One region of the Enterococcus sp. AZ196 genome, then DNA from elsewhere that is predicted to be linked to it. Evidence: riboswitches for the same ligand, from Rfam matches in the RefSeq annotation. Region 1 holds a riboswitch; the other holds the start of a gene.
What was found. Region 1 has a riboswitch for cobalamin ahead of nikB (nickel ABC transporter permease). Riboswitches for the same ligand answer to the same signal wherever they lie in the genome.
Positions count from the first base shown of each region.

Region 2: another riboswitch for cobalamin. It lies ahead of IGI67_RS08980 (DUF4430 domain-containing protein); the one in region 1 lies ahead of nikB (nickel ABC transporter permease).

Region 1 covers NZ_JBIPAM010000002.1:1,510,912-1,519,155, reverse strand. The annotation lists gene IGI67_RS24990 (glycosyltransferase family 2 protein) at 1-501, shown strand, start outside; gene IGI67_RS24985 (GNAT family N-acetyltransferase) at 804-2,054, shown strand; cobalamin riboswitch at 2,237-2,414, shown strand; gene nikB (nickel ABC transporter permease) at 2,544-3,479, shown strand; gene nikC (nickel transporter permease) at 3,483-4,307, shown strand; gene IGI67_RS24970 (ABC transporter substrate-binding protein) at 4,360-5,919, shown strand; gene IGI67_RS24965 (ABC transporter ATP-binding protein) at 5,933-6,718, shown strand; gene IGI67_RS24960 (ABC transporter ATP-binding protein) at 6,711-7,535, shown strand; gene IGI67_RS24955 (M14 family metallopeptidase) at 7,507-8,244, shown strand, end outside.
Region 2 covers NZ_JBIPAM010000001.1:1,833,423-1,841,666, forward strand. The annotation lists gene ord (2,4-diaminopentanoate dehydrogenase) at 1-388, opposite strand, end outside; gene IGI67_RS08965 (amino acid permease) at 434-1,849, opposite strand; gene orr (ornithine racemase Orr) at 1,864-2,940, opposite strand; gene IGI67_RS08975 (cob(I)yrinic acid a,c-diamide adenosyltransferase) at 3,186-3,755, shown strand; cobalamin riboswitch at 3,723-3,862, shown strand; gene IGI67_RS08980 (DUF4430 domain-containing protein) at 3,957-4,364, shown strand; gene IGI67_RS08985 (ECF transporter S component) at 4,327-4,911, shown strand; gene IGI67_RS08990 (5'-nucleotidase C-terminal domain-containing protein) at 5,023-8,157, opposite strand.

The sequences.
Region 1 (8,244 bases):
TCTTTTATTGCCAGTCATAATCAGCGCACGCGCTGGGCGCAAGGACATTGGTTTGTTGCTATTACTACTACAATGAAACAAATTACGACATTGTTTAAAGCAAAATCACTGCAGGAATTCCTTAGTAAAGTGGAAACATTATTCTATTCCTATTCAATGGTCAGACCAATTGCTTATTTGTGTATTCTATTGCTAATGCTGATAGATCATCGACTAGCTAACTATCTTCCGCATACCTTTTCGTTACTTATGTTTTGGTTATCCATCGAATGTCTGAACTTTTTTGTTATTCCAATAGTCTATTTTTCACAAGAAGCAGCCCCGTATTTCGATAAAAAGGAAGGGGTTATTGCTAAGCTATTATTTTATGTGCGCTTAACAATTGGTTTTGTCTGGAACTCTTTGACCTATATGATTGCCCAAGTGATCGGCTTTTTCACCTGGTTTAAACCGCAAAATAACTGGAAGAAAACTGTTCACAATGCTACTTTTGATAGATAGGAGCCTTTGATAAATGAAAAATAAAAAATTAGTGAATGCTTTGTTTCTCTCAAGTATGATTGTTTTTTTGACGTTTTTCTTTCTGACAACAATAAATTAGAAATGAACTGTATAGGACTACAAACAGGAAGCTTCTCGCTTATCATAGATAAGTGAGAAGATTCCTATTCTTTTATTAGCAGGAAAAGGAATAGTTTGTATGCCAATTTGGTTGCTAATTGATACAATCTTTTTGTATAGTTTAATTAAACAGAAAATGTAAGCCCTTACTTTTTCGGTGGGAAATGGAGGAGTGATAAAAAATGAGAGAAATTAGAGAGATAAAAATCGTTGAAATGGATCAATATTGTGAGATAGCTTTTCATTCTTACCCTAGTTATAAGGACTTTTCTGATGAAGGGAAGAAAGACTTTATTCGTGAAATGCTTTTTATGAGAAAGCACGATCCAGATATTCAATTTTGGGGGATGTTTGAGGGAAAGAAATTAATTGCTCAAATGCGGCTGCTGACCTTTAAAATGAATTTTCTGAATAAGACTATTCAAGTAGGCGGCTTAGGATCGTTAGCTGTTCATTTAATGTATAAAAGACAGGGGATTGCCCGCGAAATGATCGATTTTTGTGAAGAGTATTTCTTGGATCAAAAAATTCCTTTAGTTACTTTACTCCCTTTTTCGCCTCCTTTTTATTACAACAAAGGCTATGGCTATGGTACTAAAATGAATAGATATATTGTACCGACCAGTGTCTTGCCTAAATATGCAGGTGAAAATACATGTGATTTTGCCACAAAGAAAGAGATATCTAAATTAAAAAAAGCGCATTCAGAAATGCTGCATCAAACACATGGAATGGCGGAAAAGATGGCTTATGAATGGGAGAATAATTTTGCGGATCCAGAAAATCTGTTTATTAAAAGTGTTGATCAACAAGGTGAGACGGATGGGTACGCCATTTTCAAGTTCAAGAGTACCGATGCCGACAATTATACTAAAATTCAAATTTTAGTGAGGGAATTGGTTTATACAAACCGGGAAGTACTGTCTAAATTAATCGGCTTCTTTGCAAACCAAAGCGATCAAGCACAAACGATTGAGATAAAAACCTATGAAGAAGATTTTCACTATTTGTTCTCTAATCCCTTAAGCTGCTCAGAAAATGCTACGGAGTATGGCTATTTTGAAACAAATACGCAATATATCGGGAACATGTATAAAATAATTGACCTGCCTCTTATGCTGAAGCATGTAACGCACAGAAGGTATAACAACCAGAGTGTTTGCTTCACATTGACACTACAAGAAGGTTCTAGTGAACAGGTGTATAACATCGTGATAAAAGAAGGCGATATAGAAATAAAACGAACGAAGGAACCTTTTGATTTAAGTGTTGCGCTAACGCTGTCAGATTTCAGTTCAATTTTTGTTGGAGCGACGACATTTGGAAAAATTTACGCTGCGGGACGACTAGAGTGCTCTGATCCGAATAGAATAAAAAGCCTAGATGATGCTTTTTCTGTAGAACGAGGACCAGTTTGCTGGAGTGATTATTAACGAACTGAATAATAACATGAATTGAGTCGATAAACGAGGTGTGAGAGATCGCAGCATAGGAAAGGGCTCAATTCTTTTTTTTACTCAACTAGTAAGGGTTTTGTGATAAAAATATCAATATATTGCTTTTTATTATTAATAAATATGAAATTTTGGTTCTTCATTTTAGAAACCATATGATTCTGGTTTTCAGTACTCTATAATTTTAGAAAACGCATTCAACAAAGGGAATGAGGTGAAAATCCTCAACAGCCCCTTTCTACTGTATACGCAGACGAAATCAAAGAAAGCCACTTTAAGGGAAGGCTTGAGAGTAGGATGAAGCGAAGTCAGGATACCTTTGTTGAGAGCGAGTAAGAGAATGGATTGGGAAATTCTTTTATACTTCAGATGAGCAGAGGAAAATTGTGCCTTTTTTGTTGTATAAAGCCCTAATTCATTGGAATTAGGGCTATTTGGCATTTCTCAGATAGATAGAAGGAGAAGACAATGAGGATTCAAAGGATTGAGCATCGGATCATCCAATTATTGATCGTTTTATTTGGAATCAGCTTTTTGACATTTTCTTTGGTTCATTTTTCACCAGGTGATCCTGCTGAAATCATGTTGACAGAATGTGGAAATATTCCTACTCCAGAACTACTAGCTCAAGCAAGAAAAGATCTTGGATTGGATCAGCCATTATTCGTGCAGTACGGCAGCTGGTTAAAGGGAGTAATTACTGGGGATATGGGAATGAGCTATTCATTCAAAGTGCCGGTTTTTCAAAAGCTGATTGCTTGTTTAATCCCCACGATTGCCTTGGCGATAGTGTCGCTATTTATCATGGTCGTTGTTTCTATACCTTTTGGCTTTTTATCAGCAATTTATCACAATAAATGGTTGGACTATTTGATTCGCCTTTTTTCGTTTATCGGCATCTCAGTGCCAAGCTTTTGGATTGGCCTTATTTTGTTAAGAATCTTCGGAGTCAACCTTGGTTGGGTGACGGTATCTGGAGGGAGTGCGGATGCCCGGTCAATAATCTTACCGGCAGTGACCTTGGCTTTAGCTATGTCTGCTAAGTATACTCGTCAGGTTCGAGTCAGTGTATTGGAGGAATTGAATAAGGAATATGTGATAGGAGCAAGAATGCGTGGGGTTTCCGAGAAAAAAATTCTCTTTCGTCATGTTTTACCTAATGTATTGCTGCCGTTAATCACGATACTGGGTTTGTCCTTTGGCAGTTTGTTGGGAGGAACAGCGGTGGTGGAAATTATTTACAACTGGCCCGGATTAGGAAATATGGCGGTACAAGCAATCGCTTGTCGAGATTTTCCATTGATCCAAGGGTACGTTTTAATGATCTCTTTATTCTATATGTTGATCAACCTTCTTATAGATATGTTGTATCCAATGATAGATCCACGCTTAAAGGAGAAATAAGATATGAAAAGTTTTTGGAACCTTCTTAAAAGGAATAAGCAGTTGGCTATATCATTGATTTTACTATCAATGATAATTTTAGTGGCGTTATTCGCTGAAAAATTTGCTCCTTTTGATCCACTAGATGCGGATATGGATAAATCTTTGATAGCACCAAATGAAATCAATAAATTGGGGACAGATAAGCTGGGAAGGGATCTATTGTCAAGGGTGATTTTCGGGACGCGAGCGTCGCTAGGCTCCACAATGATTATGGTAGGAATCATTTTTGTGGTAGGAACATTATTAGGCATGATTGCCGGTTTTTTTGGTGGCTGGATCGATCCTATCATTATGCGATTAGCAGATATGATGATTTCCTTTCCCGGACTCGTCTTGGCCATTGCTATTGCGGGAGTGTTAGGTCCAAATTTAACCAATGCCGTGATTGCTATTACTGCTGTCAGTTGGACGAAATATGCAAGACTTTCTAGAAGCTTAGTTTTACGACTCAAAAAAAATGTCTATATGACCGCTGCTTTGGTGACAGGAGTCAGGAACCGTCGTTTGATGACTCACTATGTATTTCCTAATATTTTCTCGACGATGCTGATAACTGCAATGACAGATATAGGAACTTTAATGCTGGAGATTGCCTCGTTGTCATTTCTGGGATTTGGGGCACAAGCTCCCACACCAGAATGGGGACTAATGCTGAATGAAGGAAGGACTTATCTAGCAACCGCTCCTTGGTTGATGATCTATCCAGGATTAGCGATAGCGATTGTAGTGATTACTTTTAACCTTTTAGGAGATAGTATCAGTGATTTGATGGAACCCCCTCATTAGAGAGGACAAGAATTTGAGGCCGCTTTTTTGCAGACAAGAGGAGATGAAATAGATGAAGAAATGGTTGAATCACGGAATTAAGCTGATGCTGATGATTCTATTAATCAGCGGATTGGCAGGCTGTGGAAAGGAAAAAGAGGCGGAAAGTAAGAAAGGAACCGCAATGACATTTGGTGTTACTAGTTTTGCGGATACGTTAGAACCTACAGAGCAATATTTTGGCTGGGTAATTTCTCGATATGGGGTTGGAGAGAATCTAGTCCGATTTAATAAGGAAGGGAAGCTTGAGCCAAGTCTAGCAGAGAAGTGGTCTGTAAGCGAAGATCAATTGACCTGGAACTTCAACATTCGAAAAGGAGTAAAGTTCTCCAATGGGACTGATTTGACACCAGAGCTTGTCAAAAAATCTTTGGAGCGTTCCTTTGAGTTAAATGATCGATCTTCGACATTTTTTGAACTAGATTCGATTCACGTGGATGAAGAGAATATTCTTATCAAAACGAAAAAGCCCTCCGCAGTAGTTCCGGGAAGCTTAGCGGATCCATTATTTTTAATCGTTGATACAACAGTAAATACAGATTCCTTTGCGAAAGATGGTCCTATTTGTACAGGCCCGTACGCCGTTGAACGCTTTGATCCCACAGAAGAATGTAAGCTAGTAAAAAACGACTATTATTGGGACGGGGAAGTTCCATTGGCTGAGGTCACGATGAAATGTATTGATGATCAAGCCACTCGGTCAATGGCTTTGCAAAATGGTGAAATTCAAGTAGCCTATAACCTGAAAACAGAAAATATGGAAGAGTTCAAAAACAATAAAACGATAAAAATGCTGGAGTTAGACTCTTTACGGTCGACATATTCCTTTATGAATCAAAAAGGACCATTAAAGGATCTGAAACTGCGTCAAGCATTGATTCGCGGCTTAAATCGTGAAGCCTATGCGAAAAAGCTGTTAAGAGGCGGAGCAACTCCAGGAAAAGCTCCGATTCCTGCAACGTTAGATTTCGGTTTTGATGAATTAAAAGATGAAAATGCCTATGATCCTGAAGCGGCAAAAAAACTCTTAGCTGAAGCTGGCTATCAGGATAAGGATGGTGATGGGTATGTGGAAATGCCTGATGGTAAACCATTAGATTTAGAATTTGTTATTTATACGAGCCGTGAAGAATTGAATGTATACGCTCAAGCAGCTCAAGCAGATTTGAAAAATATTGGTATCAAAGTAACCTTGAATACGGTTAGCTATGAGACTTTGTTAGATATGCGGGATTCTGCCAGCTTTGATCTATTGATTTGGAATGTATTGGTTGCAAATACAGGAGACCCAGAAAATTATCTTAGAGAGAATTGGCACAGTAAGTCTCCATCTAATCAAGCAAACTACAAAAATGAAAAAGTGGATGCATTGATTGATGAGTTGGCCGTCACATTTGACGAAAATAAGCGCCGCAACTTAGTTATCGAAATACAACAATTAATAATGGATGATGCCGCAACCATCTTCTTTGGGTATGAAATCACGTATTTATTCTATTCAAATAAGGTAAAAGGAGCAGAATTGTATCCGATGGACTATTACTGGCTGACGAAGGAGATTGCATTTCAATAGAGAGTGAGAAGCGATGCTGAAAATTGAGAATTTATCGATCTGTTATGAAGGAAACTCGCAAACAAGCGTAGAAAATTTTAATTTAGAAGTTGCCAAAGGGGAGATTGTTTGTATCGTTGGAGAAAGCGGAAGCGGGAAATCGAGTATTTTGAAAGCCGTTTTGGGAGCCTTGTCAAAAAGTGTTCAAATAAAAGGAGAGATTATGTTTGAGGAACGCGCTCTTTTAGACCAAAGCTTATCTGAATGGCAAAATATACGCGGAACGAAGCTTTCAATGATTTTTCAAGATAGCAATGGTTCATTGAATCCGGTTCGGAAAATTGGCAAACAATATGAAGAATATATTATTCAGCATGAACCGATGAATACCTCCCAAGCAAGAGAAAGAGCAAAAGCGATGCTAAAAAAAATGGATCTTCATAATGCTGAAAATATTTTGAACAGTTTTCCACACCAGCTTAGCGGAGGAATGACTCAGAGAGTGAGTATCGCAATTGCACTGACATTCACTCCAGAAGTATTGTTGGCAGATGAGCCGACTAGCGCGCTTGATGTTGTTATACAAAAACAGGTAGTGGAAGAATTACTGCGTGTTCGAAAAAATTTTAATACTGCGATAGTACTGGTCACTCATAATTTGGCGTTGGGAGCATACATGGCTGATAAGCTGATTGTGATGGAAAAAGGCAGGATTGTTGACAGTGGAGCGGTACTAGATGTATTAGAACATCCGAAAAGTATCTACACAAAAAAATTATTAGCTGCTGTTCCTGAGCTGGAAAGGGAGGCCTATGTCTGAAACACTTTTAACTATTCAAGAGCTGACTAAGGAATATATTTTATCAAATGGAAAAAAGCTCACAGCCTGCAATGAACTCTCACTTTCAATAAAAAAGGGGCAGACGCTTGGAGTCGTTGGAGAAAGCGGTTCAGGAAAATCGACATTGGCAAATATGCTAATGCTGATAGAGAAGCCTACAAAAGGGAGTATTTTTTATCACGATAAAAATCTTCTTATGCTGAAGAAACATGAAATTCATCAACTTCGTCCGAATATACAAATTGTATTTCAAGATCCGCAAGCTTCTCTTAACCCTAAAATGAAGGTTATTGATACGGTGGTAGAACCATTGATAAATTACAAGAGGCTGGATAAAAAGAATAAATACGCGAAAGCGATTGAGTTGCTGCAGATGGTCGATCTTTCAGAAGATTATCTAAATCGATATCCTCGTCAGTTAAGTGGTGGTCAGTGTCAGAGAGTAAGTATTGCTCGCGCATTGGCTTTAGAACCTGAATTATTGATTTGTGATGAAGCGACATCGGCCTTGGATGCTTCTGTTCAAAAATCGATTATTGATTTATTGATCAAGCTGCAACAACAGACTCAAATGGCAATGTTGTTTATCAGTCATGATCTCGCATTAGTTCACTCGCTCACTGATGAGCTTCTAGTGATGAAAAACGGTGTTATTGTTGATCGATTATTTCAAGCTCAAGATATGATTAAATCAAAGGTTTCATATACGCAAAGCTTGCTAACATCTGTCTACTCTCTAAAAAAAGTTAAGGAGCAACTGATAAAGAATGAACAAAATAAAGAGTATACTCCATGAGCAAAATTCAGGAACAACCAATAACTTTTTCTGGCAAATCACGGGAACGGAATTAACTATCCCAATAACGATTATTAAGGGAAGATTTTCTGGTTCTACTTTATTGATTACGGCAGGTATACATGGTTCTGAATATCCAGGCATTGAGGCAGCTAGAAGGTTGCTCAAAGAAATACAACCAGAAGATTTTGCGGGAGCGATAATCATTTTACCATGTGTTAATCAAAGAGCTTTCTTTGCAAGAACAGCTTTTATTAATCCAATGGATGGAAAGAATATAAATCGCTGTTTTCCCGGAAAGGCTCGAGGATCAGAGACTGAAAAAATTACTTATGCTTTAGAAAAAGAAATTTTTCCGCTTGCTGACTTTTACTTAGATTTTCATAGTGGTGATTTGCCAGAGAGTCTTGAGCAATTTGTTTTTATTCCAAGTTTCGGGGCAAACTCTGTAGTTCAAACTGCTTATCGGGGAGCGAATCATCTGAAACTGCCATTTGGAGTAGTTTCTCACAGCCGGATTGGTAGCTGCACTTATGCGTGTTCGATTGGGTTGCCTGCATTATTAATCGAACGTGGTGGTTTTGGAGAATGCTTGCCTGAAGCAATTGATGGCTTTATTGACGATGCATATCAGATTATGGCTTTTTTAGAGATGATCGAAAAACGAACATCGGACAAAGAGGAATTACCACTAATCCGAAGCGTCCAT
Region 2 (8,244 bases), on a different contig from region 1:
CGCCATTTTCCTTCGCTAGCTGGTCTAATTTTTCTGCTAGTTCTGGATTTTGAGCTTTTGGAAACGCCATTTCCTCCGCACTAGTGATCACATTAATCTTGTTTTCGACCACTTTCTTGATTTTATCGAAGGCCTTTGCTGTGAAGGAATCCGTACAAATCAGAACGATATCCGCTGCCTTTTCCTTGATGACTTCCTCTGCTGTGCTGATTTTTATATTTTCATTGTTGGGAAATTCTTCTCCCAGTACATCAAAGATTGGTTTTCCAACTTTCTGACCGATATCAATAGCGCCTACGACATCGACACCTGTTTTTTTCATCAGCATTTTTGCCATGCCGCTTCCCATGGCTCCCATTCCCCAAATAATGACTTTTACGTTTTTCAAGTTCGTTCCTCCTAATTATTTTCTACATAGTAATCGTTAAATGATTTATTCAACCGATTTATTCGGTGCCTTCTCTTTTTTCTTCGTATTTGCCCATAAGGTACTTCCGACAAATAATGCAATAAATACAGGTGCTCCCATAGTTAATGCGCCACGCTGCGTCGGATCTAATATCATCCCAGTAGCGACTAAGATACACAGAATGACTAATAATATGGGCACCACCGGAAACAGCGGAATGCGGAATTTCAAATCTGAAATAGTATTGCCGGCTGCTAAAAAGGCTTTTCGATGCTTCAACGCACATAAGCCGGTAATCGAATAAACGACCAATTCTGCTGCCCCAATAAACGAAGTTAGAAACAGATAGACAACGTCTGGTGAGATAAAGCTTGATGCGACTGCAAATACCGTGAATATCATCGTTACGATCAGCGCATTCATTGGTACTTTTCGTTTATTTACTGTCTTAACAAAGCCTGGTGCCTGTTCATAATGCCCCATGGACCATAATGTTCGAACCGCCGCAAATACGTGAGCATTGGCTGAAGATAAGGCTGATGTCACGACAACTAGGTTTATGATCATTTCTGCTGATGAAATCCCTAATTTGCCAAACACATACGCAAACGGACTGCCCATCAAATCTGCTTCGCGCCATGGCAAAACAGCGATCAAGACAAACAAGGTCAAGGCATAGCTGATAATGATACTCAAGGAGCTGATTTTGATGGCCCGCGGCAGGTTCTTCTCAGGATTTTCACTCTCGCCGGCTGCTGTCGCAAACATATCAGCCCCGCTGTATGCAAAAACGGCTGTCATCATCGACATCATTATTGGCTTAAAGCCTGTTGGAAACAGCCCGCCATCATTGGTGTAATTAGCTAAACCAACACCCTTGCCGCCAACACCTAAAATCATTCCCAAACCAACTAATACAAATACGACAATCAAGATTACTTTGATACTGCTGAAGAAGAAGGACGAGGAGCCGTATTCTTCATTTGAACGAGAATTTAAGAAAAATAGCAATAGACCAAACCCGACGATCCAGACCAGCGATGGTACCTGCGGAATAATATTTCCCATAATAATGGCAGAGGCCACGATTTGAGTGGGAACCGTCACTGCTAATTGCAGCCACTTCACCCAGCCAACTGTAAAACCTGCTCCATAGCCTAAAAACTGTGATGCATACGCCTGAACATTTCCTGCCACCGGAATTTGTACGAGCATCTCGCCCATGCTCAACATCATTAAGACCATGATTAGTGCCCCAAATCCATAGGCGATAAAGGTTCCGCCTGGACCAGATTGCTGAACAACATAACCTGTTCCTAAGAATAGCCCTGTTCCAATTGTTCCTCCGACACTCAGCATTGCCACGTGGTGGATCTTCATCCCACGTTTTAACGATCCTGAATCCGTTGCTGGATTCTCCTGCTGTTCCTTGCTTGACATCGTTTTCCCTCCTATTATCGAATAAACTCTTTTTTGACGTATTTACTAGTGAACGTGCTTAAGACTGAACCATAGGACATCGAAAATTCAATTTCATCGCCAACCTGATACTCCTGTTTCGTATGAGTGATATCTAAAAGCAAATGATCGGAGCTTGCGCCTAATAGCTCGATAGCTTTGTCTTTCGGAGCAATATCATCCAGTGCGACATCCTGCTGTCCGATCGCTACGATACATCGCTTCATGTTGCCCTTATCAACGTAATGCGGCTTTTTACCAAAAGCATCCACACCAATCTCGCCAACCGGATAAGAAGGCTTTTCCTTGATCTCGACAATCTCTGCTGCCAAGGTAAAAGCATCCTGATGCATTTGCTCATAATCAGCTCCATAGGCTGTCTCTCTTCCAAGTACAAAGCTTTCACCGATTCTCAAGTTATTGATTCCCTCGGGAAGAATATCTGTTGGTGAATCCAGCAAATACAAAGAACTGGAATTGCCGCCGGAGATCATCTCTAAAGACAGGTCAAAGCGCTGCTTGATTTCATTTTGGATCTCAATCAAATTACCTAAATTTTTCGAGCTGGGAATAATCGCGCCATAGCAGGTTAGATTGACGCCCAAGCCGTAAATTTGGATATTATCCATCTTCAGAACCTCTTGAATGCAGTCATACAGTTCCTCACGTTCAAAAAATCCTTCGCGCAAATCACCCAAATCAACCATCAAGACAATTCGATGCGTCTTCTTTTGCTTCGCGGCCTCCTGATCAAGCTGCCGGATCGTCGTCAGCTCAGAATTAAAACTAATATCCGCATATTGGATTACTTCAGTAACCTCGCTGATCATCGGCAGTCGAATCAGTACTTTTTGTTTTTTTGAGTTCTGATAGCTCATCAAATTCTCAATCCTTGAATCACCAAAATAAGTGATATCAGGGCATTCATCATACAAAGCGATTACCTGCGGATGTGCATTGAATACCTTTGTTACAGCCATGATCGAAAGTGCATGATCCGTTAATTTGGAAGCAATAAATGCAAGATTTTCTCTCAGCTTTGTCCGATCAACAACTATTCTCGGATTTTTCATAGCATTCGTCCTTTCTTTTTTCTAAAGCGCTTACAAAACAAATCATACGTTTTCTTTTAAACAAAAATTTCACGAATAAGCATAGTTACTATTCAAAAAGCGACTATTTTATCGTTTCTGCTCAATCATTTTCTGAGGGATACAAATTGGCATACTAAACATTCGTTTTTAGCATTTATTTTCCTACGGTTATCTGTTATTTTAGATGTGTACGCTTCCATTACTTTTAGAAAGGTCTTGTTGCAATGAAAGTCTATACTCGAAGTGGCGACAAAGGAAAAACCAGCGCTATTGGCCGTCCCCGTCTGATGAAAAATTCTCCACGTATCGAAGCCTATGGAGAAGTAGACGAATTAAACTCACTAATCGGTTTAATCATCAGTCAGCTAGATACAGAGCAGGAGATGTTCAAGAAATTAGCGGATGAACTCGTTGAGATTCAGCACTTATTGTTTGATGTAGGAACGGATCTGGCAAATTTAGAAAAAGATTTCCCCTTGCGTATCACAGCAGATGCGGCAAAATGGTTGGAAAATCAAATCGATTGGTATACTGAAAAGACACCGGCTATCGAGAAATTCATCTTGCCCGGTGGAAATCCCTTAGCATCCTGGCTTCATTACGCTCGAGCCGTCTGCCGGAAAGTCGAGCGCCGGATCGTTACATTGATGGAGCAAGAGGAGATCAATACTCATGCGTACGTCTTTATTAATCGTTTATCCGACTATCTTTTCATGATCGCGCGCTACACCAATACTCAAAAAAGCGAAACTGAGGTATTCTATCGTAATAGTGACCATGTTTTTAAAAATTAAATAGATTTCAATCAAGGATTAGGAAAAAGGTGAAATTCCTTTACAGCCCCTTTCTACTGTAAATGCTTTACGCAAAGTCAGACACTAATCTTGGTTGAGAAGAACAAGCAATATCAGGGTCGTTTGCTTCAAGCTTTTTTAGACGCCTTTTATTTCAGGGCGTCTTTTTTATTAATCCACAACAAAAGAGGAGAATCTCACATGAAGAAAAAAATTTTAGTCTTTACACTACTAGCGAGCCTATTGGCATTTAGCGGCTGCACAACAAAGGAAGCAGATTCAACTGATAAATCAACGACCAAGGAAGAAGTATCCAGCAGTAAAAAAGCCGAAGTGACATCCACGATTACTCTATTAGATGGAGACAAAGAGCTGTCGAAAAAAGAAATAGCTTTTAAGGATGGGGAAAAGTTATTTGATGTACTCGAGAAGAATTATGAGATTGAGGATGATGACGGAATGATCAGCTCGATCGACGGTCACGCCCAAGACGAAAAAAATAAAAAGTATTGGGTATTCACGATTAACGATGAGCAAGTAAATTCTGGCGCAAAAGATGTTGTGTTGAAGGATGGGGATCGTGTGGTGTTCAAGCTTGAACAATTCTAATAGCAAGGTCTATTCTATCTTTACACTAGGAGTCAAAGAATTGAGCCTGCTGTCAATGATGATCGCACTGTGCGTCGTCAGCCGTTCCTTTTTTCAATTTATTGTAAATGTTCAGCCCGTTACAGCAATATTGTTGATCATTACGATCTATTGGGGCGTTTATCAAGGATTGATCGTCAGTGTTCTCTCCATTCTAATCACCAATTTTTATATGGGTATGGGAATATGGACTGTTGCGCAAATTGTCACTTATTTTTTGATCATCTTTTTGACAGGCCTATTGAAGAAGCTGCCTGCATTCAAGAATAGCATCCTTGTACAAGCAATCTACGCAGGAATAACCGGTCTATTATTTGGTTTGTTTATTTCTGCTATTCAGGCGCCCTTTTTTGGCATCTCTGCTTTCTTGCCCTATTATCTAGCAGGCGTTCCCACGGACGTCATGCATGCGGTGGGGAATGTTGCGTTCTATTTATTGCTAACGCCGATTTTAAGAAAATTATTGACGCAAACGATACAAAGATGGCGAAGGGCAAGTAGTAAGTAACAGATAAAGAAAAACACAAAAGCACCGGCTCTTTTGAAAAAAAGAAGTCGGTGCTTTGTTTTTCAGCAGAAAAGCCGAATCCACAAGCGGATTCGGCCCTAACTCCATTCATTATCTTTTCTTGAAATAGATCCATCCGCTGGCGCCTAAAGTTACTATGCCCAGCAGGACCAAAATCGGTTGTTTGCCCTCACCCGTTTTCGGATAGATTTTTCCAATCGTACTATCGATCCAACCAGTGGTGCTTGGTGTTTGCGTGTTCACGTTTGAAGCAACGATCTTTCCAAGTACTGTCTTCTCAAACACTGCCCTGCCACCGCTTGGCCCTATGATAGTAACGATAACTTTTTGATCCTTTTTCACATCCAACTCTTTGACATCCAGAAGGATATTTCCATTTACATCTGATTTTCCTAATGCAAAATTCTCACTTTTTGCAATGGACACATCAATCGTCGCCTCTGCGATCGTCTTCCCTGTCAGCTGTGTATCCCCTTCATAAATATTCGCCAGCTTTGTTTCTTTCTTGATCTTTTCTGTTTCCGCATCTGCGGCCGGATTGGTTCCTGATTTTGCTGCAACTGTCTTCCAGAAACCTGCTGATCCGCCGTTTGGCCCTGTCACATTGACCACAACAGACTGTCCAGCCTGCAAATTCATATTTTGTACATCAATTTTGAACTTGCCCTCTGCATCAGAGGTTTGCGGAGCTTCGGCCTGCACAGCAATTTTTGCCTGCGGTACTGCTTCGGCTGCTTTCTCATTTCCAGCATCTGGAACAGCGACTTCAATCGTTGCATTTGGAATCGTCACACCAGATAAGTATGCATCGCCTTCATACAGTTCATCTAACTTAGTTTTTTCTTTAATCAATTTCGTTTCCGCTATGCTTGGATCAGGGACTGTTGTTGGTTCTGTCGATGAGTCCGACGTTGTGCTGCTTGTTGTTGGCTCAGTCGATGAATCTGACGTTGTGCTGCTTGTTGTCGGCTCTGTCGATGAATCTGACGTTGTGCTGCTTGTTGTCGGCTCTGTCGATGAATCTGATGTTGTGCTGCTTGTTGCCATCGCTAAAACCGTCATTGAAAATTCCGCTTTACCGCCATTTTCGCCTTCGATGCTCACTGTTAGCTTCTGGCCTTCTGTCAAGCCTAGCTGATCTATAGCAATCTTGATGTTTCCATCTTTATCAGCCGTTCCTTTCACCGGACCCATTGCGCGTGCCTTAGCTAGTGCAATCGTCACTTCACCGTTAGGGATCGTTTTTCCAGTGAAATAGCTGTCCCCTTCATGGTAATCAGCCAATTCGGTCTCTGCTTTTATCTTTTCAGTTTCTTCTGCCGCTGGATCGATTGCCGCTAACGTTTTGCGCCCTTCGATGGCAGCCGAAACTTTCTTGCCATTTGCTTCCAAATCTTCGATATACCCGATAAATGTTTCTGTATCAGGGTCTAAGGCACCAACCAGATTCGCATTGGTGAATTCAGAGAACCCATCGCCTCCGCCATATAGGAAGTCGTTGATGATCAATTTATAGGTTTCATTCGCCTTAAGCGCTGTGCCGTCTGATTTTGTTAACTCTTTAACCACATAAGGATGGTCTGCGTCACTGGCATCAGGATTTTTTTCTACTGTATATTTTAAACCAGAGACTTGAAGGAAATACTTACTGCTCTGCTGATTCAACACATTTTCGATTTGCTGTCCTGTCATTTCGACGATCTGCATGATATTCCCAAAGGGTTGAACAGCCTGCGCGGCGCCCCAAGTAATCGATGAGTCTGACTTCACCTTTAAATCATCTCGGATACCGCCGTTATTCGTCATGGCAAAATCAACCGGCTGTCCTTTTTTCTCAGCCATGTATACTTGCGCGTCTGTCACAAGATTACCGACAGGAGATTCTCCCATCTCGTTGGCTGTTCGAGTGATGTCTTCTGCTTTATCGGCCGTTCCGATTTTTTTGTCGGTCACTTCTTTCACGCGACTGTCCGCATCCGCGACAATTCCTTGTACCGCTGAGTCAGGTGTAATGCCATCAGCTGGAATCACTGGACTAACTGTTGCTTTTGGTGTGGTCGCAAAGTCTTGTGTAGTTGTATCGTATTCTCCCTGCAAATCGATATAACCTTTACCTTGTGAAGTTGATTGAACGATTCGGGTATTTCCAACAACCCCATTCGTATAGACATGATTATGTCCAGCAAAGAACGCATCCACGCTGTTATTCGGATTCGCTTGATTCACTTTGTTCATAATCTCAGCGGTCTCTCCACTGACACTTTCACCAGCGCCTTGGACAGATGGTGTATGACCAAGTACAACGATCGCATTCACTTTTTGATCAACTAACTCCTTGGAATACTTCGCGATTTCTTCCGCTGGATCAGTAAACGTATAATCCTTATGATGTTCAGCTAAAACCAAATTGGGAATCTCAGTCGTAACAACACCAATAAATCCGATGTTTATTGGTTCCGATTCAGTCCCAACATTTTTGATAATATACGGCCGCCAACCAAAAGGAATACTACCATTTTCCTCATGAACATTTGCGATGACGATATCAAAGCCGCCCATTAATTGTTCCTGGGGATAGTCTTTATTATACTGATTCACGATGTCATAGAAGCCTGAACCCTCATCTGGCTTCGTTCCAGTCAGAATACGATTAAACTCTCCTAATCCTTCATCAAATTCGTGGTTTCCTAACGTTCCAACGTCAAATTTCATTTGATTTAGAATTCGCATCGTTGGCTGATCCTGCAGCAAACCAGAATTGGCAGGACTTGCGCCCACCATGTCGCCGGCCTGGACACGAAGACTTTTCCCTTCATTATTATCAGCCAGAAACTTCGATTCTGCCTGATTGAAGTATCCGGCTAATAACGCTGCGGTTCCAGCGCCAGATATTTTTGAGCCGTCTGCACCATAGTAACTTCCCGTGGTACTCAACGCACCGTGAAAATCATTGATCCCCAACATTTGGATTGGAATAGTTGTTGCGTCCTTAGGTGCTTCTTCCTCAGCGGAACTGCTCTCAGTGGTGGCTTCTGCTGATTGACTGCTCGTATCCTCACTGCTTGCAACGCTGGTGGTGCTATCTATTGTTTTACTCGCTTGACTGCTTATCGAACTATTCAGCTCACTGGTGATCGTTTCCGCTGCCGCTAAGCCTGACGGCAAAGTAAAACCTAAAACTGTAAATAATGTTACCGCACTTTTTATGACACTCGACCTTTTCAAAAAATCATCTCCTTCAGTTTGAAACGCTTACAAATGAAATGATAACAATCCTTCACGAAATATTCAAACTTTATTCTCATTTTCTGC